One region of the Paenibacillus allorhizoplanae genome, then DNA from elsewhere that is predicted to be linked to it. Evidence: a T-box and tRNA genes for the amino acid it is inferred to sense, from the RefSeq annotation. Region 1 holds a T-box; the other holds one or more tRNA genes.
The links. The T-box of region 1 lies ahead of tyrS (tyrosine--tRNA ligase). A T-box ahead of a tRNA ligase gene usually reads a tRNA of that ligase, here a tRNA-Tyr.
Positions count from the first base shown of each region.

Region 2: it has a tRNA-Tyr gene. The T-box ahead of tyrS (tyrosine--tRNA ligase) is inferred to sense a tRNA for this amino acid. The anticodon was not compared.

Region 1 covers NZ_CAKMMW010000006.1:200,263-214,795, reverse strand. The annotation lists gene ftsW (putative lipid II flippase FtsW) at 1-495, shown strand, start outside; gene L6I86_RS13200 (Asp23/Gls24 family envelope stress response protein) at 527-904, opposite strand; gene cax (calcium/proton exchanger) at 1,067-2,113, shown strand; gene L6I86_RS13190 (Fpa/YlaN family protein) at 2,147-2,434, opposite strand; gene L6I86_RS13185 (HPr family phosphocarrier protein) at 2,558-2,806, opposite strand; gene L6I86_RS13180 (TVP38/TMEM64 family protein) at 2,923-3,606, opposite strand; gene L6I86_RS35655 (hypothetical protein) at 3,644-3,766, shown strand; gene L6I86_RS13175 (sensor domain-containing diguanylate cyclase) at 3,809-5,794, opposite strand; gene rpsD (30S ribosomal protein S4) at 6,146-6,745, shown strand; gene tyrS (tyrosine--tRNA ligase) at 6,800-8,059, opposite strand; T-box leader at 8,111-8,373, opposite strand; gene L6I86_RS13160 (transglycosylase domain-containing protein) at 8,501-11,644, shown strand; gene acsA (acetate--CoA ligase) at 11,753-13,477, opposite strand; gene L6I86_RS13150 (GNAT family N-acetyltransferase) at 13,699-14,337, shown strand; gene L6I86_RS13145 (acetoin utilization protein AcuC) at 14,411-14,533, shown strand, end outside.
Region 2 covers NZ_CAKMMW010000034.1:146-14,678, forward strand. The annotation lists partial or broken rRNA gene L6I86_RS32445 (23S ribosomal RNA) at 1-4, shown strand, start outside; tRNA gene L6I86_RS32450 (tRNA-Ser) at 85-176, shown strand; tRNA gene L6I86_RS32455 (tRNA-Met) at 204-280, shown strand; tRNA gene L6I86_RS32460 (tRNA-Val) at 299-374, shown strand; tRNA gene L6I86_RS32465 (tRNA-Thr) at 385-460, shown strand; tRNA gene L6I86_RS32470 (tRNA-Asp) at 487-563, shown strand; tRNA gene L6I86_RS32475 (tRNA-Phe) at 607-679, shown strand; tRNA gene L6I86_RS32480 (tRNA-Tyr) at 724-805, shown strand; tRNA gene L6I86_RS32485 (tRNA-Lys) at 822-894, shown strand; gene L6I86_RS32490 (MTH1187 family thiamine-binding protein) at 988-1,287, opposite strand; gene L6I86_RS32495 (GMC family oxidoreductase) at 1,336-2,898, opposite strand; gene L6I86_RS32500 (gluconate 2-dehydrogenase subunit 3 family protein) at 2,895-3,491, opposite strand; gene L6I86_RS32505 (NlpC/P60 family protein) at 3,758-4,609, shown strand; gene L6I86_RS32510 (PucR family transcriptional regulator) at 4,742-5,857, shown strand; gene L6I86_RS32515 (ABC transporter ATP-binding protein) at 5,970-7,100, shown strand; gene hprK (HPr(Ser) kinase/phosphatase) at 7,271-8,212, shown strand; gene lgt (prolipoprotein diacylglyceryl transferase) at 8,364-9,338, shown strand; gene ppaX (pyrophosphatase PpaX) at 9,316-9,975, shown strand; gene L6I86_RS32535 (acyltransferase) at 9,972-10,463, shown strand; gene L6I86_RS32540 (peptidoglycan-binding domain-containing protein) at 10,619-11,371, shown strand; gene L6I86_RS32545 (ATP phosphoribosyltransferase regulatory subunit) at 12,015-13,193, shown strand; gene hisG (ATP phosphoribosyltransferase) at 13,236-13,871, shown strand; gene hisD (histidinol dehydrogenase) at 13,904-14,533, shown strand, end outside.

The sequences.
Region 1 (14,533 bases):
CCGCAAGGCTCAGGCTTACAAGTTGTGCAATCCTTGTACGCATTCGGTCATGGCGGACTAACTGGCGCCGGATTCGGACAAGGTATTCAGAAGCTTCACTACTTACCGGAAGCACATAACGATTTCATCTTTGCTATTATAGGCGAGGAGCTCGGATTTATTGGCAGCTCTCTCTTCCTTCTCATCTATTTAGTCTTCATTTGGCGAGGAATTCTCATTGCTGTGCGTTGTCCAGATATGTTCGGTATGTTATCCGGTGTAGGAATCATGGTCATGTTCGCTATACAAGCCTTTATTAATATCGGCGGCGTCACCAATACCATTCCACTTACAGGTGTAACGCTTCCCTTCATCTCAGCAGGCGGCTCCTCTATGATGGTCTCTCTCATCAGCATGGGGGTTATTCTCGGGATTTCTCGTGAACAATCCTACAAAGAATTACCAGCTTCACAAAAAACGCAAAAAAACCATAAAAAGAGACCCTTATCGACATAATATAACGTCGATAGGGTCTTTTTTTTGAGTCTTATTTAACTCGAAGTTGATCTTCAATTTCTTCTTCAGTAAATGCGACACCTTCTACTTTCACATTGACTTCCACAACATTTAATCCCGTCATATTTTCAACGGCTTCCCGAACGTTCTCTTGGAGATCTCTGCAAACATCTTGAATTCGGGAACCATATTTAACGATCACTCGTAAATCAATCGCTGCTTCAACTTGTCCTACCTCAACAGAAACGCCACGCTGCACATTTTTACCACTTAAACGCTTAGCTAAGCCTTCTGAAATACCACCTGACATGCCCGCGATGCCTGCTGTTTCCAAGGCGGCAAGCCCTGCAATTGTCGATACTACGTCATCAGAAATTCGAATTAAGCCGGTTTGATTGTCTTCGGACATACGGATCACTCCCTAAACTTGGTATAAATCTATTGTAATAAGAACAAAAGCTTAAAGCAAGAACTCCCTGCTTGTATCCATTTTAATTTACATTGGTACGCAAAGTAGGTATATTAAAAGAAGTGTAAAAATTTCCAATACATTAGAGTCGGAGGGTTCCCATTGAAAGGAAAATTGTTCTACATAGGCTTGTTAGTTTCGTTCATAGCAGCCGGAATCGCACATTATACGCACCAGAATACAACATTGCAATTCGTAATCGCATGTATCGCCATCGTTTTTGTGGCTGGATTCTTAGGAAAAGCAACAGAAAGCGTTGCACATTATGCAGGAGACCGCATGGGTGGGTTCCTCAATGCAACCTTCGGAAATGCAGCTGAGCTCATTATTGCTTTCTTCTTAGTCCGAGATGGGTTGTTCGAAGTCGTCAAAGCCAGTCTAACTGGTGCCATCATCGGGAACTTGTTGCTCGTACTTGGACTCAGCATATTCGCAGGCGGTTTAAAGTTCAAAGAACAATCCTTTAACGTTAAATTGGCTGCTCACAACTCGTCACTGATGATTCTAGGTGTTGTCGCACTCTTCATTCCCGCATTATTTGCCCGCGGTTTGACCACTGACGAAACATCCTCCATGAGTATGATTGTAGCTATTATCCTAATCATAGCTTATCTGCTCTGGCTGTACTTCTCCATGGTAACCCACAAAAGCGTGCTGTCGGATGAAGCCATTGAACATGGTGAGGCTCCATGGTCCAAAGGCACCTCGATTCTATTCCTCATCGTTGCGACTGCTATGGTTGCCTTTACGAGTGAATGGTTAGTAGGAACCATTGATGAAGTTAAAGATAAATTCGGTCTGTCCGACCTATTTGTCGGTGCATTCCTAATTGCTATTATCGGGAATGCTGCAGAACATAGTGCCGCGGTCATGATGGCTATGAAGAATAAAATGGGAGCAGCTGTGGAAATTGCGGTCGGAAGCTCCTTACAAATTGCTCTATTCGTTGCGCCAGTCCTAATCCTTCTCAGCTTCTTCATCAGTGGTACGCCAATGAACATTGTCTTTACCACCTATGAGATTGCAGCGATCGGCGTCGCCGTCTTCATTACCAAATCCATTACACAAGATGGATCTACGAACTGGTATGAAGGACTTCTTCTCTTGTTCGTCTATATCATCCTTGGTGTCGTATTCTTCTTAGTCTAAATACCTGCAAACAAAAAAAGTAACCCCTCGGGGTTACTTTTTATTGTTCAACGCTTCATACAGCTGCGCAAGATTACGTTCAAGCTTATTGAGAATTTGTTTGCCAGGTAATTCGGAGATCAGTCCCGCTCGAATGGCAAAATCAATTTCTCTCGATAGTCCGTACATTTGCGTATCTAATACCTCTTCGTAAAGTGGACATTGACGTGTCGTCAAGTTTTCCATCTGAACTTCGATCAGCTTTTCGATTTTATCTGCATCTTCTTGAAGAAGATTAAGCGCCTTTTGATTCATATCCAGCAATAAATCAGATGAAGACATTCCCAACTTCCCCCTATACGCAAAGTCATCCGTCCTTATATGATCTATATTAAGCGAAATTGCCGTAATATACAAGAGAAGGTACCCTCAGAGATTCTGAGAATACCTTCTCTTTATTCAAAACTACTCTTGAACGACGTTTACGCCTAGATTATGCTTTGCAAATACTTCTGCCATAGCTGTTTTCGCTTCTTCAGCATCCGGTCCGTGAACATGTAAATCATAGTTACTGGAGCTAAGTAGAGTCGTAAACAAGCCAAGGATACTTTTTACATCGATATACTTATTGTCGTATTGAAGAACGATAGATGATCTAAATTTATTAGCTGTTTGGGAAATCTCAACAATTGCTGCATTATTGGCACTTGGCATATTTCATTCCTCCATTATAGTCGCGTAATGAGTTGGTCGTCTTACTTCCTCTATGATAACTTGGAATAGGAAGGGAAAGCAACTACAAAATTTCCTGCATTCTCCATGTAAGCCCTTTATTTTGCCTTTGGAGCTAGAGCCCTCTTCACACTATTTCCTAGGAATACTAACAAGACCAATATCCCAAGCAATAAGAGCAATCTCCCCTTATACCGCTGAAAATGAAATAGATCATGCGCGATCATCGATTCCAGGAATACGATTGGAAGTTTTCCCAGTAGTGTACCCCATAAGAAATGCCGAAATTTCATTCGAGTTAGACCTGCGGAGAAATTAACAGCAGACGATGGCAATATCGGAATCAATCGTCCGATTAGTACATAGAAAAAGCCGTGCCTTTCCATCCGCTTGCTAAATTGCGTAACGATCGGAAAACGCTCCAGTTTCTTTTCCACCCAAGCATGTCCATAGTAACGTGCAAAATAAAAGGAAGCAACGGCTCCTAAGCACGACATCACATAGTTCACAAGAAATCCCATTTTTATTCCAAATATCGCAACGTTAGTACCCGCTACGAGAACAAAAGGAATAAACGGGAAGAAGGTTTGGAAGAAAATCAAACTCATTCCAATTATTTTACCGGGCCAGCCGATGTCCCTTAAATGTCCGGACAATTGCCGCATATTACTGTGTGCAAGTTTAATGCCTACAGGATTAAAGAAGAAGAAATATAGCAAGCCAACGAGCACAATAAAAATACAAATAAGCAGTCCTGTACGTTTACTTTTAAATGCCGACAAAATTCGACCATCCTCCCTTAGACCAAATCATTGTAACATGTTACAACAGGTTCAGGAAGAGCAAACAGGTGATCGTCATCCTGACTTCATGCTCACTGGACTTAGAAATACGTTCAACTGGATAGATACGATTGTATCTCGACATCACATACCTGCTTAACAAAAGAAAAAGTGCCTGTCAGAAGACAAGCACCACTATGCGTCAACCGATTTGAATTTGATTACGGCCATTATGTTTGGCCTGATAAAGAGCCATATCTGCTCGATAGAAGAGCGATTCTACACTTATCTTATCCTCTTCCCAGTTCCAGTCAGATACACCGCAAGACACCGTAACTTGAGGCTGCGTCTCTTCCATTACACGCCTCCGAATTCGCTCTGCAATCCGAACCGCCTGATCCTTAGACACTTGAGGCAGATAGACAGCAAGCTCTTCTCCACCCCATCTAGCCGCGATATCCATCTCTCTAATACTGGACTTGATGATCTGGCTGACATGAATAAGAATCTTATCACCAATTTGGTGACCATAAGTGTCATTCACTTTCTTGAAATTATCAATATCAACGACAATTAGAGACCCACAAAAGTCTTTCTTCTGCATCAAATTCGCTTGTTCATCCAAATAATGCCGAGCATAGAGCCCAGTTAAATTATCTGTAATCACCATTCGTTTCACTTCAGCATGCAAGGAGGCGTTCGTCATGGCTAGTCCAATATGGCTTGAGAGCACTTGCAAGAGCTTATAATTATCATAAGAGAAGAAGTTGGGCAAACGATGCACGATGAGGATTACCCCTTCTACGTTACCGTTTACAAGGATAGGCGAACCAATAAGTGAGCGAGAATTCGTTCGCTGCATCAAGCTTGAAGTCACTTTATCATTACTCCAATAATCGGAAATAATGATCGGTTCTTTAGATGAGTAAATCAGACCTGAGAACCCTTGATCAAGCGTAAATGTTTCATGAAACATGGCAGGTAAGTTCGTAGCTTGAACAATAAGTTGATCACTATCTTTGGAGTTTTGAAGGATACAGCTATAATCAGCACCAAAAATACTTAAAATTTCACTAGACGCTGAATTAAAAATTTCATTTAGACGTAAACTTTGATTAAGCTGTTTGGTAATTTCATTAATGAGTCGCAATTCGTTGATCATTAGATTCGATTGCTCGTACAGTTTCGCATTTTCAAATGCAGTACCTGCAGAGTCCGCTAAGAGTGAAATGAATTGTAAATCCGATGCATCAATTAGTTCATTCGTAAACTCCATGTACAGAACACCATACACGCCTTGTTTCCCTGATAAAGGTGCCGCGATATTGCCCGAGCTTGAAGCGCTCCCTCTTAGGGTTGGCTCAAAAATGACTTGACCTTCCATAAAAGCTCGCGTTCGAATATCGGACTCTGTCCGTTGGAAGTTTAAAGGCTTAACAGACAAATTTGTTGAATCATTATCTTGTGAAAGAAGTAAATCAACACGCGTGTTAGGGTAAACACGCCCCAGACAATCAATAACTTCTGTCAAAACAGAATGTACATCAATCTTCGCAAGTAGTTTCTTGGATGCTTCAAAAAGAATGACGTGCTTTTTGGATTCCATTTCCTTCATATGATGAAGGTTATTTAACCGATCGTACTTTCTACGTTCTTCAACATTTTGGATGGAACTTTGAAAGGAAAGTGCAAGACTATATAGCAACTGTGCTAGATTTTCCATATTTATACGAGATTGGGTAAAAAGACCTAAATAGAATTGAATTTTACCATGATTATCCATAACTGGCGTAACAGCAATCAAATACGATGTCAGTTCTCGCGCGTGCCAGTCATCGCCATTCATTAATTGCAAATAACCTGCACCTTCACAGCGGGCAAGCGGATTATCTCCTTGATCTGCAACTTTCCAAGAACTACCTGGTTGCAGGTAGTTGCCTATCGAAGGCGTGTCGTTCGAACAAGCGTCGATCACACATAGATGCTCGTTTGCGCACAACAGCGCAGTTTGCGAAGGCAGCATGTTCGGACCGAATTGTTGATTCCAGTTTTCAAATACTTGGTGTAAGTTTGGGTTTGCCTGCAAACCCTCGTAAGAAAAGTTGCCAGAAAGTATAAAGCCTTGCCGAAGAAACACGTCAAAGTGTTCTGTGCGACTATGCTTTTGTATACTGCGAAGTTCACTCATAGGCTCTCCTTCACTCACTAACAATAGTCCTGAAGTACCAATTTAAAAACTACTTATTCCTATCATACTATTTTTTCACATCTATTGCACGATATTTTCCTCTCATTCTGGCGATGAGAGACTTGACACTTGCTCTTGTTTTTAATAAAATTAGAAGTCGAGTAACACCATGATTTCGGTGAATGCCATTTGTGATCACCCTCACTGCTTTTGCTCCTGACAAGACAGCGGCTGAACTACTCTTGACAGGGAATCACTTTATGATTCGTAAGCAAAATCGGGCACTTGTCTTCACCCTGACATCTAGATGCTATTTACAAACTAATTGTCATGAGAAGGAGTTTTCCCTATATGTCACGTTATACAGGACCTAAATTCAAATTAAGCCGTCGTGTTGGTATTTCCTTGAGCGGTAACGGTAAAGACTTGAAACGCCCATTCCCTCCAGGTCAGCATGGCCCAGGACAACGCAAAAAAATGAGCGGTTACGGTGTACAATTGAACGAGAAGCAAAAACTTCGTCACATGTACGGTTTGAACGAAAAACAATTCCGCAACTTGTTCGACAAAGCATCCAAGCTTAAAGGTATTGCCGGTGAAAACTTCATGGTATTGCTTGAAAGCCGCCTAGACAACTTGGTTTACCGTCTTGGTCTTTCCAACTCCCGTGCAGGTGCTCGTCAACTAGTTGCTCATGGTCACGTAACTGTGAACGGCAAAAAAGTTGACATCGCTTCTTACATCGTATCCACTGGTGATGTGATTTCACTTCGTGAAAGAAGCAAAGGCCTTTCCACTGTGAAAGAAGCTCTTGCTAACCGTAACTACCTTCCAACTTACCTTGAGTTTAACGACGCAAGCGTAGAAGGTAAATACATCCGTTTACCAGAACGTTCCGAGCTTCCACAAGAAATTGACGAAAAACAAATCGTCGAGTTCTACAGCCGTTAATAAAAGCAACCCCCTTAGGGATTTCCCTAAGGGGGTTATTTTGTTACTTAAGTTTTATTCAAATTTGACGAGGAAGTAATTCTTCTTACCGCGGCGAATAATGAGATAGGAATCACCTAGTCGACCCAATTGTTTCGTCGTCGCTTCCAGGTCTGTCACCTTCACGCCGTTCACTGTTACGGCTCCGCTTTCAATGTCTTGACGCGACTGGCGTTTGGATGGTGCTGCTCCCACAGAAATAAGAAGTTCAATCAACGCGACATCATCTTGCTCTAATGTTGTTGAAGGTACATCCTTGAACGCTTCCTCAATTTCAACACGTGATAGTGACTGGATATCTCCACTGAATAAAGCAGATGTGATATTAAGCGCACTCTCTAGCGCCTCCCCCCCATGAACAAGCTTCGTTACTTCGCGAGCCAGCACTTTCTGAGCTTCTCTCTTCCCTGGCTGTGCGACTACTTCAGCTTCAAGTCGTTCAATTTCTTCCTGAGATTCAAATGTGAAATATTTCAGGAATCGGATAACATCATTGTCCGCAGTCCCTAACCAGAATTGGTAGAACTGATACGGTGAAGTTTTGTTTGCATCCAGCCAAATAGCTCCGCCTTCCGTTTTACCAAACTTCTGCCCATCGCTCTTCGTAACAAGTGGCAATGTCACACCGAAAGCGCGGCGATCTGTTGATTTGCCAATAAGCTCAAGTCCAGCCGTAATATTCCCCCATTGGTCACTTCCACCAATTTGAACGGAACAGTTCTTCATTTCATTTAGCTTCAGGAAATCATAGGATTGAAGAATCATGTAACTGAACTCTGTAAACGAAATCCCTTTCGTAATACGAGAATCCACTGAATCCTTAGCCAGCATGTAGTTCACTGTAAAGTTTTTGCCTACATCGCGTAGGAATTCAATCACGTTCAGGGAGCCTAACCAATCGTAATTGTTCACTAACTCAGCACTGTTTTCAATTTCAGTTGAGAAATCAAGGAAACGTGAGAGCTGATTTTTAATACTTTGAGACCATGCTTCAACGACTTCAGGTCCGTTCAATGTTCGTTCATTCGCCTTACCACTCGGATCACCAATAAGCCCCGTCCCACCGCCTACCAAAGCTAAAGGAACATGTCCAGCAAGCTGGAATCTTCTCAATGTTAAAATGGGAAGCAAACTGCCTATATGCAAGCTATCAGCTGTCGGATCAAAGCCGCAGTACAGGACAACGCGCTCTTCACTCAGCTTCTTGTCTAAACCTTCTCTATCCGTAATTTGATGCAGCAAACCGCGAAACTCTAAATCCTTCAGAATACTCATGTACAACCATCCTTTATTATGAAATGAAAAAACAAAAAAGCCTTCTTATCCCAAAGGGACGAGAAGACTTGACTCGCGGTACCACCCTAATTAAAACAGCAGTTACGTACATCTAGGCACGGCGTGCTATTTTCACTCAAGAACCGATAACGAGGTTTAATCGGTAAATACTACTTGTGCAGGCACATTCCTGCAGGTTCCCATTTACTGCTCAAGACCGTAATTCACTAACCTGCAGGTACCGGTTCGCACCCTCCACCGGCTCTCTGAAAGCATCCACAAGCTACCTACTGCTGATCCATCAACGCATTTGTACTTGTTATAACATAGGAATCTGATGGTTGTCAAACCTAGAACTGAACCTTTCTCCCATCAGCATTACCGCAAAAGGTGCAATTATGGTATACTATTAGGGGTCATGTAAGGAGGATATTGGAACTTATGCGTAATTTTTTCGCGAAATGGAATCGTCCCTGGGTTAGAACGACATTTAAAGTAATTGGAATTTCATTAAAATGGGCCATTATTTGTGTGTTTTTGGCTGGCCTGCTAGGTGGATCCGCCGCTTTCGGATATGTAAGTGCACTAGTTAAAAAAGATCCTATCCGCAGCGAAGATGCGATTCGACAACAAATGCAAGAGAATGCGATCACAGGGTTCGCCTACTTCAATGATGATGCTGTGATTGGACAATTACGGACCGAAGAAGATCGACGTCTTGCACAACTCGAAGACATCCCTCAGAACTTGCTAGACGCCGTCCTCGCCATTGAGGATAAAGATTTCTACAATCATCGCGGCATCGATTTCCGTGGTCTCTACCGTGCAGTCACACAGAAGCTTCTGAATGAAGATGTGCAAACCGGTGGAAGTACAATTACGCAACAGCTAGCTAGACGTGTTTTCCTCACACTTGATCGCGATGACGGCCGTAAAGCAAGAGAGTTGCTGCTTGCACTTCGGATGGAACGCATCATGTCGAAGGATGAAATTTTACTTGCTTACCTAAATAAAATCCCATATGGCAATGGGGCAACGGGTTATAATCTTTACGGCATTAAAGCCGCTGCCAAAGGTCTGTTCAATATCGATGATTTAGCCAAATTGAATATTGCACAAGCCGCTTATTTAGCCGGATTACCTCAATCCCCATCGCAATATTCGGCTTTTACAAGTAAGCCAGCTTTCGATGAGGATGGCTTCAAAAAAGCGGTAACGCGTCAGCAATTAGTATTAAAGCGGATGATGGAAGAAAACAAAATCACCAATGATCAATATCAAGATGCCTTGAAATTCGATCTCAAAGCTTCCATGCCGGCAGCAGCTCAAAAAGCGTATACGACCTACCCTTATCTAATGATTGAAACCGAGCAGGAAGCATCCGAGATTTTATTGAAGCTTCAACATCCTGAGCTTGACCCGAAAACGAACCAAGCCGCTTATAACGAAGCACTCAAAAGCATACATACACAGCTATTACGCGGCGGTTATCAAATCTACACCACGATTGATAAAACAATTTATGATTCGATGCATGAGATATCAAGCAATGAGAAGAATTTCGCACCTACGGATGAGAAAAAAGGCGGCATAGAGCAAGTTGGTGCCATCATGATTGATTCCAAAACGGGTGCCATCACAGGAATGATTGAAGGTCGTGACTTCTTCGATGAGCAGCTGAATCATGCTACGCAAGCCTACAGGCAGCCTGGGTCTACAATGAAACCAATTGCTGCTTATATCCCTGCACTTGAAAAAGGGGTCATTCAGCCTGCCACCATCGTAGATGATATCCCAATCATTCTCAAAGATGGCGTTAAAGGCTTCCATCTACCAGAGAACTGGGACCATAAATTCCATGGCCTGATGACGGCGCGAAGAGCTTTAAATCAATCCTATAATATCCCAGCTATCGATATATTCCTCAATAAAGTAGGCATTACGCAAGCATGGGACTTCGCTAAGAAACTAGGTATTACGTCTCTTACCAAAGAGGATAATGTCGCACAAACCGGTGTTATAGGTGGTTTAAGTCGTGGAACCTCAGTCAAGGAACTAGCAGGTGCATATGCATCTATTCCGAATAAAGGCGTGTTTAATGCACCGTACTTAATTCGTGAAATTAAAGATTCGAATGGCAAGACCATTTATGCTCATGAGCAGAAGCCCCAAACCGTGTACTCACCGCAAACGGCTTACCTAATAACGGATATGATGAAAACCGTTATTAGCAATGCTAGCCAAGGGACAGCTACGGATCTCATGAAAAAATTCAAATCATACGGTAAAATCGAGATCTCTGGAAAAACAGGCTCCACACAGGATGATGCTGATGCTTGGTTCATGGGCTTCACCCCTGATGTAACTGTCGGTGTGTGGATCGGTTATGATCAGCCGATTAATAAGCTGTCTTCCAAAACGGGCCAAACCAATCATGCAAAAGATATTTGGGCGCTCATCTTGAACAAAACAATTGAGCAAAAACCTAATCTGTTCCCGAACAAAACATTCGCGAAGCCAGATGGTATCGTTTCATCAACAGTCTCCAGCTTATCCGGCATGCTTCCAAGTGAGCTGACGACAAGCTCCGAGCATTTGGTGACCGATATTTTCAACAAAAAGTATTTGCCTACAGCAACCGATAATGTCATGGTTAAAATGAAAATCAGTTCGCTAAATGGGCTCAATTATGTAGCTCAAGAAACGACACCTGCTGATTTCGTATCAGAGAAAGTCGTGATTAAACGACAAAAATCGATCACCCAATTATTAAAAGAAATCGATGAAGCGATGCAAAAGCTTCCTGAGAAAAGCAGAAAGCCTATCGATTTCTATAAGCCAACTGACTATGACGTAGATGCTCCTTCCGAAGTTGATCCAAGGGTTGACGATGGGAAAGTACCTCCAGCACCTCTGAACGTCGTGACAGTCAAATCAGGTGATACGGCGACAATTACTTTCCAACCGAACACGGATGCAGATATCGTAGGCTATCGCATTTATCGTTCGGATAATCAAGGCAAGTTCCAGCTCATGGGAGGTAAAGTCGTGCTGGCGGGTGCAGAAGCGAAGTTTGTTGATCAACTTCAAACCGCAGCTATAACAGGCTACTATGTCACTGCTGTTGATGTAGCAGGTAAAGAATCCATACCAAGCCGGTCCTCTTATACGGATGGTAGCTCTCTAGATTCATTAATCATCCCTGGTGTGGATAGCAATGGCAACCCTTTGACAGATCTTACTATCCCATCACCAGGAACAACGAATGGTGGAACGGGAGCTGGCACTCCTACGGGCAAGCCGGTATCCAAGGATGCTCCTTCTGCACCAACGGGCATCAAGGCAAAAGCTGAAGAAGCTTCACTTGTCCTAACATGGAAAGCGAATGATGCCAAAGACAAAGTCAAACAGTATATCGTTTACTTTAGTGATAAAGAAAAGGGCACTTACACGAAGCTAGGCACTGTTGAGAATGGAACTGAATTCCATTATTACGCGGCAGCTTTCAATGGCTATTATAAAATCACAGCCATTAATGAAGCTGGAGAGTCTAAATTCTCTGCCACCATCGCTTATAATAAATAAGCGTAATTGAAGAAGAACCTGGTGCTGCCAGGTTCTTCTTTTTTTGATGCACAAAAAAGCTTTCTCTGCACCACTAAGGGTACGGAGAAAGCTAGAGATGAACCTAAATTAATCTTCAATTGTCGATAAGTCACCTGTCGGAAGGTTAAGCTCCCATGCTTTAAGCACACGGCGCATGATCTTCCCGCTGCGTGTTTTTGGCAGCTTGTCCTTGAATTCAATCTCACGCGGTGCCGCATGCGCGGATAGACCTTCCTTAACGAACTTAGAAATTTCAGCTTTAAGTTCATCAGAAGCAACAAAGCCTTCGCGCAACGCGATAAATGCTTTGATAATTTCTCCCCGCATAGGGTCTGGTTTCCCAATAACCCCAGCTTCAGCAACAGCTGGATGCTCAACAAGCTTGCTTTCAACTTCAAATGGACCTACGCGCTCACCTGCCGTGTTAATCACATCATCCACTCGACCTTGGAACCAGAAATAACCATCCTCATCTTGATAAGCGGAATCTCCGGAAACGTACCAGCCTGTCAAACGGAAGTACTCTTCATACTTGGACGGGTTATTCCAAATTTTACGCATCATCGATGGCCAAGGTGTTTTGATCGCGAGGTTCCCCATCCGATTCGGAGGCAGAACATTACCAGCATCATCGATAATGGCAGCATCAACACCTGGAATTGGACGACCCATAGAGCCTGGTTTAATCGTCATGGAAGGATAGTTACAAATCAACTGTCCGCCTGTCTCTGTCATCCACCACGTATCGTGAATACGTTGATTATAGACCTTCATACCCCATCTGACGACTTCCGGATTCAAAGGTTCACCAACACTCAATACATGACGAAGTGCCGACAAATCATAGCTTGCAGAAACATCATCGCCTGCCCCCATCAACATACGGAAAGCTGTTGGCGCACTGTACCAAACGGTTACTTTATATTTCTGAAGTGTATTGTACCAATCCTGCGGACTGAAACGTCCTCCGCGAATTACATTCGTCGCACCATTCAACCATGGAGCGAAAATCCCGTAGGAAGTACCTGTTACCCAACCTGGGTCTGCCGTACACCAGTAGATGTCATCTTCTTTTAAATCAAGAACAATTTGTCCCGTATAATAGTGCTGCAACATCGCATTTTGAACGTGGAATACACCTTTCGGTTTCCCAGTTGACCCGGATGTATAATGAATAATTAATCCATCTTCACGGTCCAACCATTCAATCTCAAGCTCTGTAGAAGCATTTGCCATTTCTTTATGATAATCAACTTGTCCTTCACCAAGCTCAATGTTCTCCCCTACAAGGATCACATGCTTAAGGTGTGGAAGTTCACTATAAGGCACACGTGATAATTGGCTAGGCGTCGTGATAATCGCAACCGCTTCACTATCTTCCAATCGATCTCGAACTGCTGTTTCCATGAATGCTTCAAAAAGTGGTCCAACAACCGCGCCTACTTTGAGTGATCCCAGTAAAGAATAATACAGTTCAGGTGTCCGCGGCATGAAAATGAAAACTCTCTCACCCTTGCCAATGCCTAGATTTCTAAGCACATTACCAAACTGATTGGATCTTTCCTTCATTTGTCCAAAAGTAATCGCTTCATCACGTGTGCTGTCGCTGTAATATAAAGCAATTTTGTCCCTCTTCCCGCCTTCCGCATGACGGTCAATAGCTTCATAGGCCATATTCACTTTACCTGTTTCGTACCAGGAGAAGTTTTTCTCGATGTCTGCCCAATCAAATGTCGCATGTGTTTGTTCGTAATTAGCCATGTTTGGATTAAGGGATACTGATTTAATGAGTTCATCTTTAATTTGATCCATAAACGTAAAACCCTCCTCACGAAATAAACCGCTTTCACTTTACTGATGAATTCGAGCAAAATGTGATCGATTTTTGACATGTTCTATTATAACATACTCAGAATATTTCGCCTATGTTTAAGTTTTGCTATGATTTCAAACAAAAGTTTGGTATAAAATTACTATGAATCTTCGTAAAGGAAACGCCCATCATGCTGTTTTTTAGAAGGAGAGCAAAAGTTATGCAGCATATCAAAATCTACCACTCACAAAGCTTGCGCACTGCTCCCGATCAACCTGAAATTATAATTGAGGGTCCCGTTTCACCAGAGAAATTGCAGGAACTTACCATGCACACGAAGCTTGACGCCTTCCGGAGACCGAAAGAACAACTCGAAGCACTCATCGAGATTGCGGGGTTACCTGAAGGAAGAATCATACTTGCGAAAGATGGATCCACGATTGTCGGTTACGTCACCTTCCATTACGCAGATGAAATTGAGCGATGGTCACAAGGCAATATGAAGGATTTAATTGAACTCGGTGCGATTGAAGTCGCTGATGATTACAGATCGATAGGTTTAGGCAAAAAAATGATTCAGCTTGCATTTGAAGATGATCAAATGGAAAATGTCATTTGCTTCACAACCGAATATTATTGGCATTGGGATTTGGAAACGAGTAAATTAACCGTTTGGGAATATCGTCAAATGATGGAAAAACTCATGAAAAGCGTCGATATGATCTGGTTTGCAACCGATGATCCAGAAATTTGCTCACATCCTGCCAACTGTCTGATGGTGAGAATTGGGAAGCAAGTACCCATCTCGTCAGTCGAGCAGTTTGATCGCGTGCGTTTTCAGCAGCGCTTTATGTATTAGCTCCATGAGATGTAGTTAGCAGCAGATCTTCAAACGAAATTGTTAGCCAATTCGGGGGAATTTGGAAATGGACATGAAGTTTACGGAACCTGTGTTTATCTATGATGATCAAGAGATTCAATATAAATTTAATGATACACATCCTTTTAATCAGGATCGTCTCATTATGACCGTTGATTTGCTACGTAAATCTGGT
Region 2 (14,533 bases), on a different contig from region 1:
CCAAAATTCCTAAGAGAAATACCTACGTTGAAGTTTCGTATCTAGTTTTCAGGGAATACTATTCCTGAATCGTATATATATCTTGGAGAGATACCCAAGTGGCTATAAGGGGACCCTCTGCTAAGGGGTTAGACTGCGTAAGTGGTGCGAGGGTTCGAATCCCTCTCTCTCCGCCAGTTCCAAATATATATACACTTTTATGTGGCGGCGTAGCTCAGCTGGCTAGAGCGTACGGTTCATACCCGTAAGGTCGGGGGTTCGAGCCCCTCTGCCGCTACCATAAAACCAAACACCAGATGGAGGCTTAGCTCAGCTGGGAGAGCATCTGCCTTACAAGCAGAGGGTCGGCGGTTCGATCCCGTCAGCCTCCACCATTATCTTTACGCCGTTGTAGCTCAACTGGTAGAGCAACTGACTTGTAATCAGTAGGTTGGGGGTTCAAGTCCTCTCGACGGCACCATTTTTATGGTAAGACCTTTGTAGCATGGAGCTGTGGTGTAGTGGCCTAACATGCCTGCCTGTCACGCAGGAGACCGCGGGTTCGAATCCCGTCAGCTCCGCCATTTCTTTTACAATTAATGTAGGACATGCTATAAATAATCATTTGGCTTTGTAGCTCAGTCGGTAGAGCAGAGGACTGAAAATCCTCGTGTCGGCGGTTCGATTCCGTCCAAAGCCATTGAGATGGTTGTATTGCTTTGGCAGTACGGGTATCTCGTATCTGGAGGCTTAGTGAAGTGGCTAAACACGGCAGACTGTAAATCTGCTCTCTTCGAGTTCGGTGGTTCGAATCCATCAGCCTCCATTTTCCTTTCACCTACGAGTCATTAGCTCAGTTGGTAGAGCACCTGACTTTTAATCAGGGTGTCGTAGGTTCGAATCCTACATGACTCACTTTTATAAGCAAACGTACAAGACCGTAGGGTCTTTTTTTGTTTCCATTATATTATAGAAAAAGCATCCTATAGCAGGATGCTTTTTTGCTGTTCAGAGCTTGTCAGCGACGGACTTCATTTTTTGTTCCATGGAGGCGTGCTTGTCGCGGCGATCATCGATTTTGATGGACGTGGAGACACGAGCAGCTCCATGCAAGAAGGGAACCTCGTGGACGGCACGGATGACCTCGAATAAGCGGTCTAAGGGGCCCTCCAAGATGGTACCCATGGGTGTCATTTGAAAGCGGATATCTGCATGTCGCTCTAATTCTTTATGGAGGTCAGCGACATAGCCGCTTAGGCTGGTTGTGGCTGTTCCGATGGGGATTATGGTGAATTCTGCAATGGCCATAGAAATGACAAGCTCCTTCCTTTAGTTACTTGTTGTTAAGGATAACAATCAGGAGCTGGCAAGGTCAATAATGTAATCAGCAGTTCTTGCTGCTAGAGCCATTACGGTAAGCGTAGGATTGCCTCCACTAGAGGTGACGAATAGGCTAGCGTCGCAAATGAAAAGGTTCGGGATGTCATGACTTTGACCGTACGTGTTCACCACGGATGTAGCGGCGTCATTGCCCATCCGGCAACCACCCATCAGATGTTGTGTATCTGGAACGACATAGGAGATCTCTCCACCAGCTGCACGGAGGATCAACTTCATATTTTCAACAGCATGATCCAGGAGCTTGAGATCGTTATCGCAGTAATTGAAGGCTAAGGAAGCCATAGGTATGCCATATTCATCTTTTTCATCAGCTAGCGCAACGTGATTGTTCCAATTGGGAAGAACCTCTCCGACCATTTTGAGACGACCATAGAAGTTGTAATCCTGCATCGCTTTTCTGAAGGACGAGCCCCACAAAGGCGCCTCATTGGCCTTGCGAATGCCTTCTGCCATCTCTATAGGCCGAGAGCCGTGAGCATGTATGGTATACCCGCGGACAAAACCTCTACGTGGATCTGTCTCATAGAAATCTTGGGTAGATGCCAGCACGGGTGTTCCTTTGTACAATCGGACTTCCTCTTCAAACTTGGCATAAACATCGTTGCTGCTATGCGTCATAATCGCCTTGCCTACCCATCCGCTGGAATTAGCTAATCCATCAGGGAAATGCGGTGTGGCGGAGTGGAGTAGCAAACGAGGTGTTTCCACAACGTGCGCACAGAGGATAACCGTTTTGGCACGCTGCCGATAGGTTATGCCTTCGTGGACGAACAGAACCCCGCAAGCATGGCCATAGTCATTAACTTCGATTTGAGTGACCCTGCAGTCTGCGAGAATTTCGGCGCCTGCTTGAACTGCTTTAGGAATGTGCACGATCAATGTGCTAAATTTCGCATTAGGGATGCAACCTTGCAGGCAGAACCCACGATTGATGCAAGCAGAGCGGCCTTCCAACGGGTTAGAGAGGATGGCTAAGGGTGTAGGTGCGGATTGAATACCGAGAGATTTGCAGCCTTTGTGAAATAAGACGGCATTAGGGCTAAGTGAATCTAGTTCTGGAAAGGGATATGGACCGTGAAAATTTCCCCACGGGAAGTGCTTAGGGCCGGAAACGGAGATTTCTTTTTCAATACGCGAGTAATAGGGTTCCAAATCTTTATAATGAATGGGCCAATCTTCCCCAACGCCATCAATGGCCTTCGTTTTGAAATCAGATTCATGAAATCGCAGAAAAACCCCCGTAAAGTTCTGAGTGCCGCCGCCAATCCCTTTTCCAGACTGATGCTTTCCAGTAACGAATGGATCTGCTGCATCAACAAGACGTGTATCCTCCCAAGTTAGGTGCTTCATACTCAGTTCATCACTTGCAAAATCCTTCTCAGGATCACGCCAAGGCCCAGCATCAATCACAACTACACCAAGCCCAGCTTCACTGAGTTCTTTGGCTAGAACACCTCCAGCAGCGCCTGCTCCTACGATAACAATGTCTACGGTTTCATTTTCATAGCGCCACTTCATGATCGTTTCGCAGCCTCCCAGGATTCAAGTTGGTCAGGACTATGAAGGGTGTATCCGCGAGGATAAGCAGGCCCTCCAAACCCAATTTCCGACCAAACTAAAGGATGAGCATAGTAGGCTTCTACGCAGAGTTGAAGAAGCTTTTGGAATAAGATCTTTTGAGGAATGCCTTCCCAATTTTTCGTAGGTGGATAGCTATCGTTGCTGATCTGAAGCATAATGCTCCGTTGGTTTGTCTCATCTAATTGAAAGAAAGGCTGACTATTCGCAATCCATCCTGTTTCGTCAATTGCTTTAAGTCCATGACGTAAAAGTAGTCGAACCGGAGGTGTGCTCACTTTCCGGTGTCCCTCACCTTTATTTTCAGATAATACCTGATCGATATGGTTAATGACGTATTGAATGATTTCTCCGCGATAATCGTCCATAAGCAGTGAACACCAAGCACGAAGCGTTTCGGCCTCAATGATTGTTACATATCCGTATGCGTGTTCACGAATTAGTCGAGCTTTCACAATGGATCTCGTGTGTACATCCCATTCCCTGCTTTCTTCCATGACATCAAAGGTTGGATAATGATTATGATCTTTCATGCTTGTCACCTCCATAGTTAACGAGAATCAAAACCAAAAAGTGCTACTACAATTATTTCCAAAACTATGAAGAATATGAGGATGACACCTATGAAGTTGTATTTTTAAAGAAATGAAACAATTGGCACCATTGCCAATGTCATGGTTGTTAGGAAATATTTTAGGAATGAAAGTCTTTTCATTACCATGGTAATCTTGTACTAGTAACTGAGATGTTTTCCATTTTACCCAACTCACCCAAGAGAGCACGTACAGGAGGAAATACAATGTTAAAGAGTCTTGCACACCGCACGCTAGGAATAACTGCTGCGATTACGATCGCATTATCAGCAACAACTGCTGTTTCCGCTTATGCTGCAAATGATGATATGGATGCCGTTTCTTTGGCCAAAAAAATGGTTGGCGTAGATTACTCCAAAAGTGATGAAACACCTTCTGCAGGGTTTGATTCATCAGGACTGATCTATTATGTCTATGAAACGTTAAATTACACAGTACCTAGAACTTTAGCGGATCAATTCAACATGAAATCCACGAAAATTACGAAAATAGATAAAGCTGAGCCAGGTGACGTCTTGTTCTTTGGTAGTGGTTCAAAACCAACGTTTGCTGGGATCTATGTAGGCCAAGGTAAAATGGTTATGGCATCCCAGAGCAAAGACGAAGTCGTCACTCGCAATGTAAGTGAACTTAAAGGTAGCTTTATTGGCGGAAGAAGTATTCTTTCAGCTAAGGATCGTTTGAAAGCCGAGTTGATCCTAACCGCTCAGAAATATCTTGGAACTCCCTATGTATTTGGTGCAAAATATGGTCAAACCAAAACAATGGATTGTTCTTCTTTTACAAAAACGGTGTTTGCTGCTTATGGGATTACACTGCCACGTGTTTCTCGCGATCAAGCGAAGGAAGGCACTTTCGTTAGTAAAAGCAATTTACAGACCGGAGACTTGGTCTTTTTTACAACGCCTGATTCCGGTAAAAACATTGGACATGTCGGTATTTATGTTGGTAACGGCATGATGATTCATACGTACGGTGAGGGTGGAGTCAAATTCACCTCGATGAATAAAGAATGGTGGGCAGATCACTACGTAACAGCTCGCCGCGTAATCAAATAGGACCTCTTTCATATGGACCTTCTTGCCAATTGTGGCAGGAGGGTTCCTTTCGATTCACAGGAATAGGCAGACATATGGTACAATAGAGAGATAAATATAGAAGATGCTATAGGCAATAAGGAGTGAAGGCAGATGATTTGGGAGCATGTCAAGGAGCGATTGGAAGCGGTTTTACAGTCGCCAATACAGATAAGCCTGATACCGGATTCCGAATGGCACCAGCTTGTGGAGGATCAGGGAGAGCGCCAAGAAGGATTGAGTCGTAGTGTGATCCGGGGAGAGGAAGTTCTTTTCTTCATTTCACAGGATCATAAAGAAGTTCGTGTTCTAAAGATAAATGGGAGTAAGTTGTCTGTTTCAGAACGCAAACTTGTCGAACTTACGATCGAATCCAAGCAAACTGTAGAGAAAAAGCAATTCGGTTCCTATCTGTCTGAAGATGAAAGGAAGTCGAATCAATTAAGAGATTGGCTGCTGCAGCAAATGGAACGCGGTACAGGTCATGCAGAGCTTCCAGATGCGCTTGCTTCACAGTCATCGTTGTATTCAACCAAAATCCCTCTCTTGTTGTATGGGGACTATCCTCAGAACCAGCGTGTTTCCTATACGGAGCTTAAGAAGCTGTTGGAATCTTTTTTTGAAGCGGAGATTATTCTGATTCCTTTACTGGAAAAAGAGTGGTTAATCCTAGCACCAGAGGTCCTTATTACTAGCGGTAGCGAAGAACGCGATGGGGACGAGGAAGAAAGTGTTGAGCAAACCCTTGATGCACTTGGCTCAGGTTTATATGAGATGTTGGCAAATGAATGGGTAGGTGAATGCCATCTTGCCATTGATTTCCCTGTGAAACCGGCGAAGTCTTTGTTTGCTACCGTGCTTAAGCTGCGTGAAACCATTATGCTGGGCCGATCCTTCCACGTAGGCAGCTTTATTCATCTGCGTTGGGAGCTTCGTCTTGAGAAGTTGTTGCACCTTATAGAGGAAGAGGAGAAAACAGATTTCCTTGAGCAGGTGCTCCGCGGCACAGATCATGTACTGGATAGCGAGACGGTAACGACGCTGGAGCATTTCTTTACACTAGACTGTAATGTTAGTGAAACCGCGAAGAAGCTTTATATTCATCGCAATACCTTGCTTTATCGGTTGGACAAGTTCAAGAACGAAACGGGACTGGATGTTAGAACGTTTAATCATGCTGTTTTGGTACGACTGGCCTTGCTATTGTACAAAGTAACGAAAAGAAAGTGATTTTTTTGTAGGGATTGTGCATAGTCAGTCCGCCGCTTGTAGGGTAAGATGTGTATATAGAAATGTTGATAAATAAAGCATTTGAACGATAAATTGTAGGGGGAATGAAATCATGGCAGGCGTACGTTTAAATCATATCGTTAAAAGATATTCTGGTGCAGAAGAATCAACAGTTAAAGATTTCCATCTTGAAGTTGCTGACAAAGAGTTCGTAGTTCTTGTTGGTGCATCCGGTTGCGGAAAATCCACAACTCTTCGTATGATCGCAGGCTTAGAGGAAATCACTGAAGGTGAACTTTACATCGGAGACCGCCTTGTAAATGACGTAGCTCCAAAAGATCGCGATATCGCGATGGTATTCCAATCCTACGCTCTTTATCCGCATATGACTGTTTATCAAAACATGGCATTCGGATTGAAACTTCGTAAATTCAAAAAAGCTGATATCGATGCTCGCGTTCGCGAAGCAGCGAAAATTCTAGATATCGTTCACTTGCTTGATCGTAAGCCAAAAGCTCTTTCCGGTGGTCAACGTCAACGTGTTGCCTTGGGTCGTGCGATTGTTCGTGAGCCACAAGTATTCTTAATGGATGAGCCGCTTTCCAACTTGGATGCGAAACTTCGTGTACAAATGCGTGCGGAAATCACAAAACTTACAAAACGTCTTGGTGTTACAACGATCTACGTAACGCATGACCAAATCGAAGCAATGACAATGGGCGATCGTATCGTTGTTATGGATAAAGGTATTATTCAACAAGCTGCTACACCAGAAGAAATCTACAACTTCCCAGTGAACATGTTCGTAGCTGGTTTCATCGGATCCCCATCCATGAACTTCATGTCCGGAACATTGGCATCTGAAGGCGGCGGTGTATTCTTCAAAGCAGGTACTGTCAACGTTGAAGTTCCAGCTGGTAAAGCACAAGTTCTTAAAGACAAAGGATTCGTTGGCAAAGAAGTGATTCTGGGAGTTCGTCCAGAAGATATTCACGAAGAGCCAGTATTCTTGGAAGCTTCCCCGAAAACAGTATTCAACGTTAACGTTGAATTGACTGAGAACTTGGGACACGAAATGTACTTGTACTTGAACGGTATCGGGGCTAACACAGTAATCGCTCGTGTTGACGGTCGTTCCGGAATCAAAGAAGGTACTAACGTTAAATTGGCACTAGACATGAACAAAGTTCATTTCTTCGATAAAGAATCAACACTTTCCATCTTGGTTAACCCAAACCTATAGGATTGTACTGAAAGGCCAGCCGTTATCGGCTGGTTTTTTTGTTTATTTCGAGGTTCATGAACACAGTAGTTGATTTCAATTAGGTATTCCATTACGATGAAACTATTGGAAGCCTGCGTGCAACAAGGGAAAGCATATGGTACATAAGCAAATTCGGAGGAGTTAGGACAATGGCCAAAAAGGTAAAGGTTTCCGAAATGATGGAACAGCTACATATGGAAGTGTTAGCAGGAGAGGGTGGACTGAAGCGTCAGATTACTACTGGTGACTTGTATCGCCCTGGTCTTGAAATGGCGGGATATTTCAATTACCATCCCAAAGAGCGAATTCAGATGCTTGGAAAAACAGAGATTACGTTTATAGAGATGTTGACGACGGGGGTTCGTAGAAACCGGGTGGAGCAGCTTTGTGCCCCTGAGGAAACGCCGTGTATTATTGTGACGAGAGGACTGGACGTTCCCGTGGAATTGCTTGAGGAGGCAACTAAGCGTGATCTTCCGGTGCTAAGAACGCAGCTGTCAACGACTATTTTTGCAAGCAGATTAACTGGTTTTCTTGAAAATAAGCTTGCGCCCAGCACGACAATCCATGGTGTACTTGTTGATGTCTATGGGGTAGGTATGTTGATTACCGGTAGCAGTGGGATCGGAAAGAGTGAAACTGCGCTTGAGCTTGTAAAACGAGGGCATCGACTGATTGCGGATGATGCGGTTGAAATTAGGCAAAATGGCGATAAAGTATTAACAGGTAATGCCCCAGAGTTGATTCGACACTTACTTGAGATCCGCGGTGTAGGTATCATTAACGTCATGACACTATTCGGTGCAGGCGCGATTCGTAATGTGAAGAAGATTTCAGTTGTTGTGAAACTGGAGAACTGGCAGCAAGAGAAGCAATACGATCGTTTGGGCTTAGATGAGGAGCTAACGCGGATTATCGATACTGACCTGCCGCTAGTTACGATACCTGTAAGACCAGGCCGAAATTTAGCCGTCATTGTTGAAGTTGCTGCTATGAATTATCGCTTAAAGCGTATGGGTTATAACGCGGCGCTGCAGTTTACGAATAAGCTGACAGAATCATTGAATGAAGATTTTGAGGATTTTGATTGACCACATAGGAAAGTATAAGTTTTCGGTTCCCGAGAACTGCTTTCCTATTGGCGATAAAATCAACCATTAAACGCGGTCGCTCATCCATGAATGGCCTCGATAAAGGTTTTCTCAAAGAGGGCGTAAGCTCACTAAATAAAGGAGTGGAACTATGTTAGAAAGTATTGCGTTCTCCTTAGGGCCGATTCATGTAAGGTGGTATGGTATTATTTTGGGAACAGCCGCATTAATCGGTTTAATGTTGGCAATCAGGGAAGGGAAACGATTCAAAATCGTACCTGACTTCTTCATGGATTTATTGTTAATTGGGGTTCCTTCTGCCATTATTGGGGCTAGAATTTATTATGTAGCTTTCCAATGGGCTGATTATAAGGATAATTTATGGGAAGTATTCATGATATGGCACGGCGGGATTGCAATTTATGGCGCTCTGATCGGGGCTATTATCGGTACTTCATTCTATATTCGGGCCAAAGGATACAACTTCTTTCGAATTGCTGATATCCTTGCGCCGGGTCTAATTGTTGGACAAGCAATCGGCCGTTGGGGCAATTTCATGAATCAGGAAGCTCACGGCGGTCCGGTAGAAGAGTCGTTTTTGAGAGATACCTTGCATTTACCGAATTTTATCGTAAATCAAATGAACATCGAGGGGACATTCTACCACCCTGCTTTTTTGTATGAATCGATATGGAGCTTTGTAGGTCTGCTGTTCTTGTTCTGGCTTCGTCGCAGGCCCTTTTTACGGGCAGGAGAGCTATTTCTAAGTTATTTCATCTGGTATTCGATCGGTCGTTTCTTCATTGAAGGGATTCGTACTGACAGCTTAGATATCACAGGGCCAGGTTGGTTGGCTTCATTGATGAATGCGTTATGGTCACCTATGAAAATTGTGTTTGAACCAGGCGTACTGACATATGGAGGGAATATTCGTTTCTCCCAACTCCTTGCATTGCTAATTGTCATTGCGGCCGTGATCATGATCATTATTAGAAGGAAAAAAGGCTATTCCAATGAACGTTACTCGGATCCAATTGTATCTACGCTAGTGCTTGATAAAAACAAAGTAGTCAATGATGAAGAGACAGATAAAGGAGTCAACTATGATTCAAACCGTACTATTTGATTTGGATGGCACGATTGTAGACACGAATGAATTAATTGTACAATCGTTCTTGCATAGCTTGGAAGGCGAAACACCTGAACCTATTAGTAGGGAGCTTATTATTCCCAATATGGGTCGCCCGCTAGTGGAGCAAATGGAGTTTTTTACAGGCAAAAAAGAAGTTGAGGCGCTGATTACTAAATATCGTACGTTTAACCTTGCTAAACATGATGAGCTTGTGCAGGAATTCCCGAACGTGCGTACGGTAATGGCAAAACTTCACGAAAAAGGTATCAAAATCGGAATCGTGACAAGTAAAATCAGACTTACCACATTGATGGGACTGAAACTTTGTGGATTAGACTCTTACGTCAGCGCTATTGTAACAGTGGATGATGTAAAAGAACCAAAGCCGAGCCCCGAGGGTATCTTTGCAGCGCTGAAAGAGCTAGGCAGTTCACCTGATGAAGCAATGATGGTAGGCGATAGTCATTATGATATTGAGGCTGCTCAAAATGCAGGAGTTACATCTGTAGGTGTATCCTGGTCCTGGAAGGGGCGCTCTTATTTAGAGCAGTACAACCCGGATCATATTGTTGATGATATGTTTGACCTGTTGCCATTAGTCGGGATATCGTCGGAAGTGAAGGTTGATTGAGGCAGACAGAGAAGTATCCCGTAGATGGCCCAAATGCGCTGTGGCAAATTTATCAAACGGTCAGTAAGTGGAAGGCTATGCGGAATTTCGTTTGGATTCAAATTACCCGTTATTCGCCATCCTTGCGGTTGAAGAACTGGATATATCGTCGTGTTCTAGGAATGACAGTTGGTGAGCACTCGGCATTTGCCTTGATGGTGATGGTGGATGTGTTTTTCCCCGAGCGGATCTACATTGGGAGTAATACAATCATTGGTTATAACACGACGATCTTGGCGCATGAGTATTTGACAAAGGAATACCGGTTAGGTGATGTACGTATTGGATCTCATGTGATGGTTGGGGCTAATACGACAATTCTGCCAGGTGTGACGATTGGTGATTATGCGATTATTGGTGCGGGTTCTGTCGTCCATAAGGATGTAGCCCCTAATAGCTTCGTGGCAGGTAATCCGATGCAGGTAATTCGGTCGGGCAGTGCAAAGTAAGAGGAAAATAAGATGGGCTCAACGTCATTGTGATGTTGGGTCCTTTTTTGTTGTGTAAAGGGAACCAGAATCTGCCGAAAACGACTATTAAAAATGGCATTTTGGGAATAGTAAAGACGCAGTGAAATCATAGGAAAAGGGAAGGTGTCGCTTAAGTGCAGCAATGGAATCGTAGTAAAATCGCAGATGTGAAAAAAGGTAACTTTGGAAGGTCTCTAGGAAAGCGTGCGGGAGTTGTAGTACTAGCTCTTATGCTGCTTTTATCCTTGCCGACAATAAGTTTGGCTGTCGGTAAAGAGGCGCAGGGACCCGATGTGTATGTGATCCAAGGGATGCTGAAATCACTAGGCAGCTATTCTGGTGATATTAATGGTTACTACGATAATGCAACGGTTCAGGGGGTAAAGTACTTTCAGAAAAAGCATGGGCTGCCGGTAACAGGCGCTGTAGATAGCCGTACGCTCGAGTCGATCACCTATGGCTATATGAAGCTTAAGGGTGTTGGCCAGAGTCAAGGCGGCGGTAAAGGCAAAGGTAAATGGCAAGGCGGTGGAGGCACCAGCGAAGGCCAAGGTCAGGAAGGTGGTAAAGGTGGTGCCGGAGGAGGCAAAGGTCAAGGACCGAGTGCGACACAAGCTCCGGGACCTAATGGTGGACCGAAGCCAGTACCAAATGGCGGTCAAACGCCAGCGCCGAACGGTGGAGCAACACCAGCACCATATGGCAATGGTAACAGTAACGGCAACGGGCAAAAAGGAGAAGCACCGAATGGCAACGGTAATGGACAATTACAGTCGCCTAATGGAAATGGTAATGGTATAAATGGGAATAATGCTCCAAATGGTGGTCAACCACAGGCACCTAATGGTGGCGGTAATACCCCGAATGGACCATTAGAGGAAGACTAATCAAGATTTATCTAGAAGAGGGCATGCTGCCGCGGCAGCATGCCTTTTCCTATTGTCAGAAAGTACGCTGATCGCCGGCATACATCAGCGTCACAATGCGCCTCAAGAATCCGTATGCGTTTGGGTGAAGACTCCTACGGGGCGCGCAAATAACTGGATTTTATGCATCTATATGGATGGGATTTCGGCGGCTAAAGCAAATTGATGGATTTTCTGCTGGTAATTTCAGTAAATTTAGCTCGACCAGCTACTTTCGGCGAAAATAGATGTAGAAAAACCATCTAGTCGTTGAAAAGCGTTGATTTCCCTCAAATTAACTGGAGGTTTTCCAGTTAGATAGGTGGTAGAGGTATTGGGACTGCTACTACACAATATAAGTGGATGAAAAGCGGGAAGATCCAAAATGTTATAGCATAAAGCCGTGAATATAGGCTTCTCCATATACAGTTGACGACGTATGGGTTTATATGCCATTCTTAAAGCGCTGAACAAGGCGTAGACGATTGACGGTCCTAAAGATACGTGTTAAAATATCCGTACATTCTTTATTTTGGTAGTATGGTAGCACGTTAACGCACTAAAGTAATTGATAAACAATAAATTGAGAACAACTGATTATACTCCTACTTATAGAGGTGAGACGGTGTCGAAGCCAAAAGTATTTGAAAAACCGTTAGGCGCGAAAGATTATTTGCCTGATGCGGTTACGAAACTCAGAAATATAGAATTCCGTGTATTGGCCTGTATGGAACGCTGGGGTTACAACCAGATTATTACACCTACACTTGAATATTACGATACAGTTGGTGTAGCAAGCTCGACAGAGGATAAGAAACTGTTCAAGCTGCTTGATCGCAAAGGGAAAACGCTCGTGCTGCGTTCGGAGTTAACAGCTCCAATCGCTCGTGTAGCTTCCTCGCTTCTAAAGGAACAAGAGTTTCCACTCCGTCTTTCTTATCATTCGAATGTTTTTCGTTCCATAGAAGAAGAAGCGGGCAGAGATTCAGAGTTCTATCAAACTGGCGTTGAGTTGATCGGTGATGCAACATCGGAAGCGGATGCCGAAGTTGTGGCGCTAGCGATTGCTTCTTTGCAAGCTGCTGGCGTTGAGAAATTTAAGATTGCACTTGGCCATGTTGGTTTTCTGAACGGATTATTCCAAGAAACATTGGACGGACGCACCGATGCGCAGCTTTCCTTGAAAGAGCATTTACTCGGCCGTGATTACGTCGGATACCGGGAAGCGATTAAGTCGCTTTCTCTGGCGCCTGATGTTGAGCGTGAGCTGAACGGCGTGCTAAGGCTTCGTGGCGGTGATGAAATCTGCGAGCAAGCTCGTATGGTTTCCCAGCATCCAATCGCACAGGACGCGATCCGACATCTATGCGAAGTGTGGGATGTGCTGAAAGCTTACGGTGTTAGCGAGCATGTTGTCATTGATTTAACGATGATTGGGGATTTCTCCTACTATACAGGTATGACGTTTGAAGGCTACGCTGCTGAACTAGGTTTCCCTGTCTGCAGTGGAGGCCGTTACGACAATTTATTGAGTCAGTTTGGACGTCCAGCTCCAGCGACAGGGTTTGCATTGAAAACGAATCGCATCCTTGAAGTAACTGGTAAAGAGCAAGTGGAACAACCAGTTCGTGTGCTTATCGCCTACGATGCGGAGCATCGTGAGAAAGCCTTGCAGCTGGCGAAGGATATGCGAAGCGATGAAAACATTAAAGTGAGTATCGTTATCACACAGCTTGTCACGAAAGAACAAAGCAATGATCTGGACAGAGTGGGATACCACGTAATGAAGCTGATTGCGGAATAACCTCTCAGCATAGATGAGGGAAGTTTGGAGGAGGTTGGAACGGTGGATGATATTCTTAAAGTAGCGATGCCGAAAGGCCGTATCTATAAACAAGCAGCGAAACTGTTTACGAAAGCAGGATTGCCTATTCCAGAGGATCTGGAAGAAGGCCGCCGTTTGATTATCCCAGTGCCAGGGGCGAAGATGGAATTTATTTTAGCCAAACCGGTCGATGTTCCTACTTATGTGGAGTACGGCGTTGCCGATATCGGGGTTGTGGGCAAGGATGTTCTGATGGAAGAAAATCGGAATGTTTACGAATTGCTTGATCTAGGAATCGCAAGGTGCCGCATGTCGGTGATTGGATTGCCGGATTGGAAACAGGTGATCAACCCTCGTGTTGCTACCAAATATCCGAATGTGGCTTCTCAGTATTTCCGGGAAAAAGGACAGCAAGTTGAAGTCATTAAGTTGAATGGTTCGATCGAGTTGGCGCCTTTAATCGGACTAGCTGACCGCATTGTAGATATGGTGGAGACTGGCCAAACGTTGAAAGAAAATGGTCTCGTAGAGCAAGAGGAAATCTTTCAAATCACGAGCCGCTTAATTGCAAACCGTGTGAGTTATCGGATGAAGAACGATTCCATCCAACGGTTGTGTGATATGCTGCAGGACGTACTGCCGATAGTGAAATTATAGCTTGAGTTAATAAAAATGAGAGGAAGATGAAGATGCGGATTATGCCTGCCTCCGAATTTCAATTAAACCGCGAGGTCGAATACGGCTCACCCGAGCAAAATGAGTCCGTCCGCCGCATCATCGATGAGGTGCGGCAGGACGGAGATACCGCGCTGCGCCGCCTAGCGCAGCAGTTCGACGGCGTCAACGTCGCTGAGCTTCGCGTCAGCGACGAAGAGATCCAAGCGGCGTACGCGCAGGTCGACGCCGCATTCCTGGCGGCGCTGCGTCAAGCCGCCGCTAACATTCGTGCGTTTCATGAGAAGCAGAAACGCAACTCGTGGATGGACCTGCAGCCAGACGGCAGTCTGCTAGGCCAAATCATCCGACCGCTGAAGCGGGTCGGATTGTACGTGCCCGGCGGGAAGGCGGCGTACCCGTCTTCCGTGCTCATGAACGCCATCCCCGCGATCGTCGCGGGGGTGCCAGAGATCGCGATGGTGACGCCACCGTCCACCGCGGGCGAAGAAGGCATTAACCCGCATATTCTCGTGGCAGCAGCCGAAGCGGGTGTGAAAGAGATCTACCGCGTAGGCGGGGCGCAGGCGATTGCCGCGCTAGCCTACGGGACAGAATCGATCGCGCCGGTCGATAAAATCGTCGGCCCCGGCAACATCTACGTC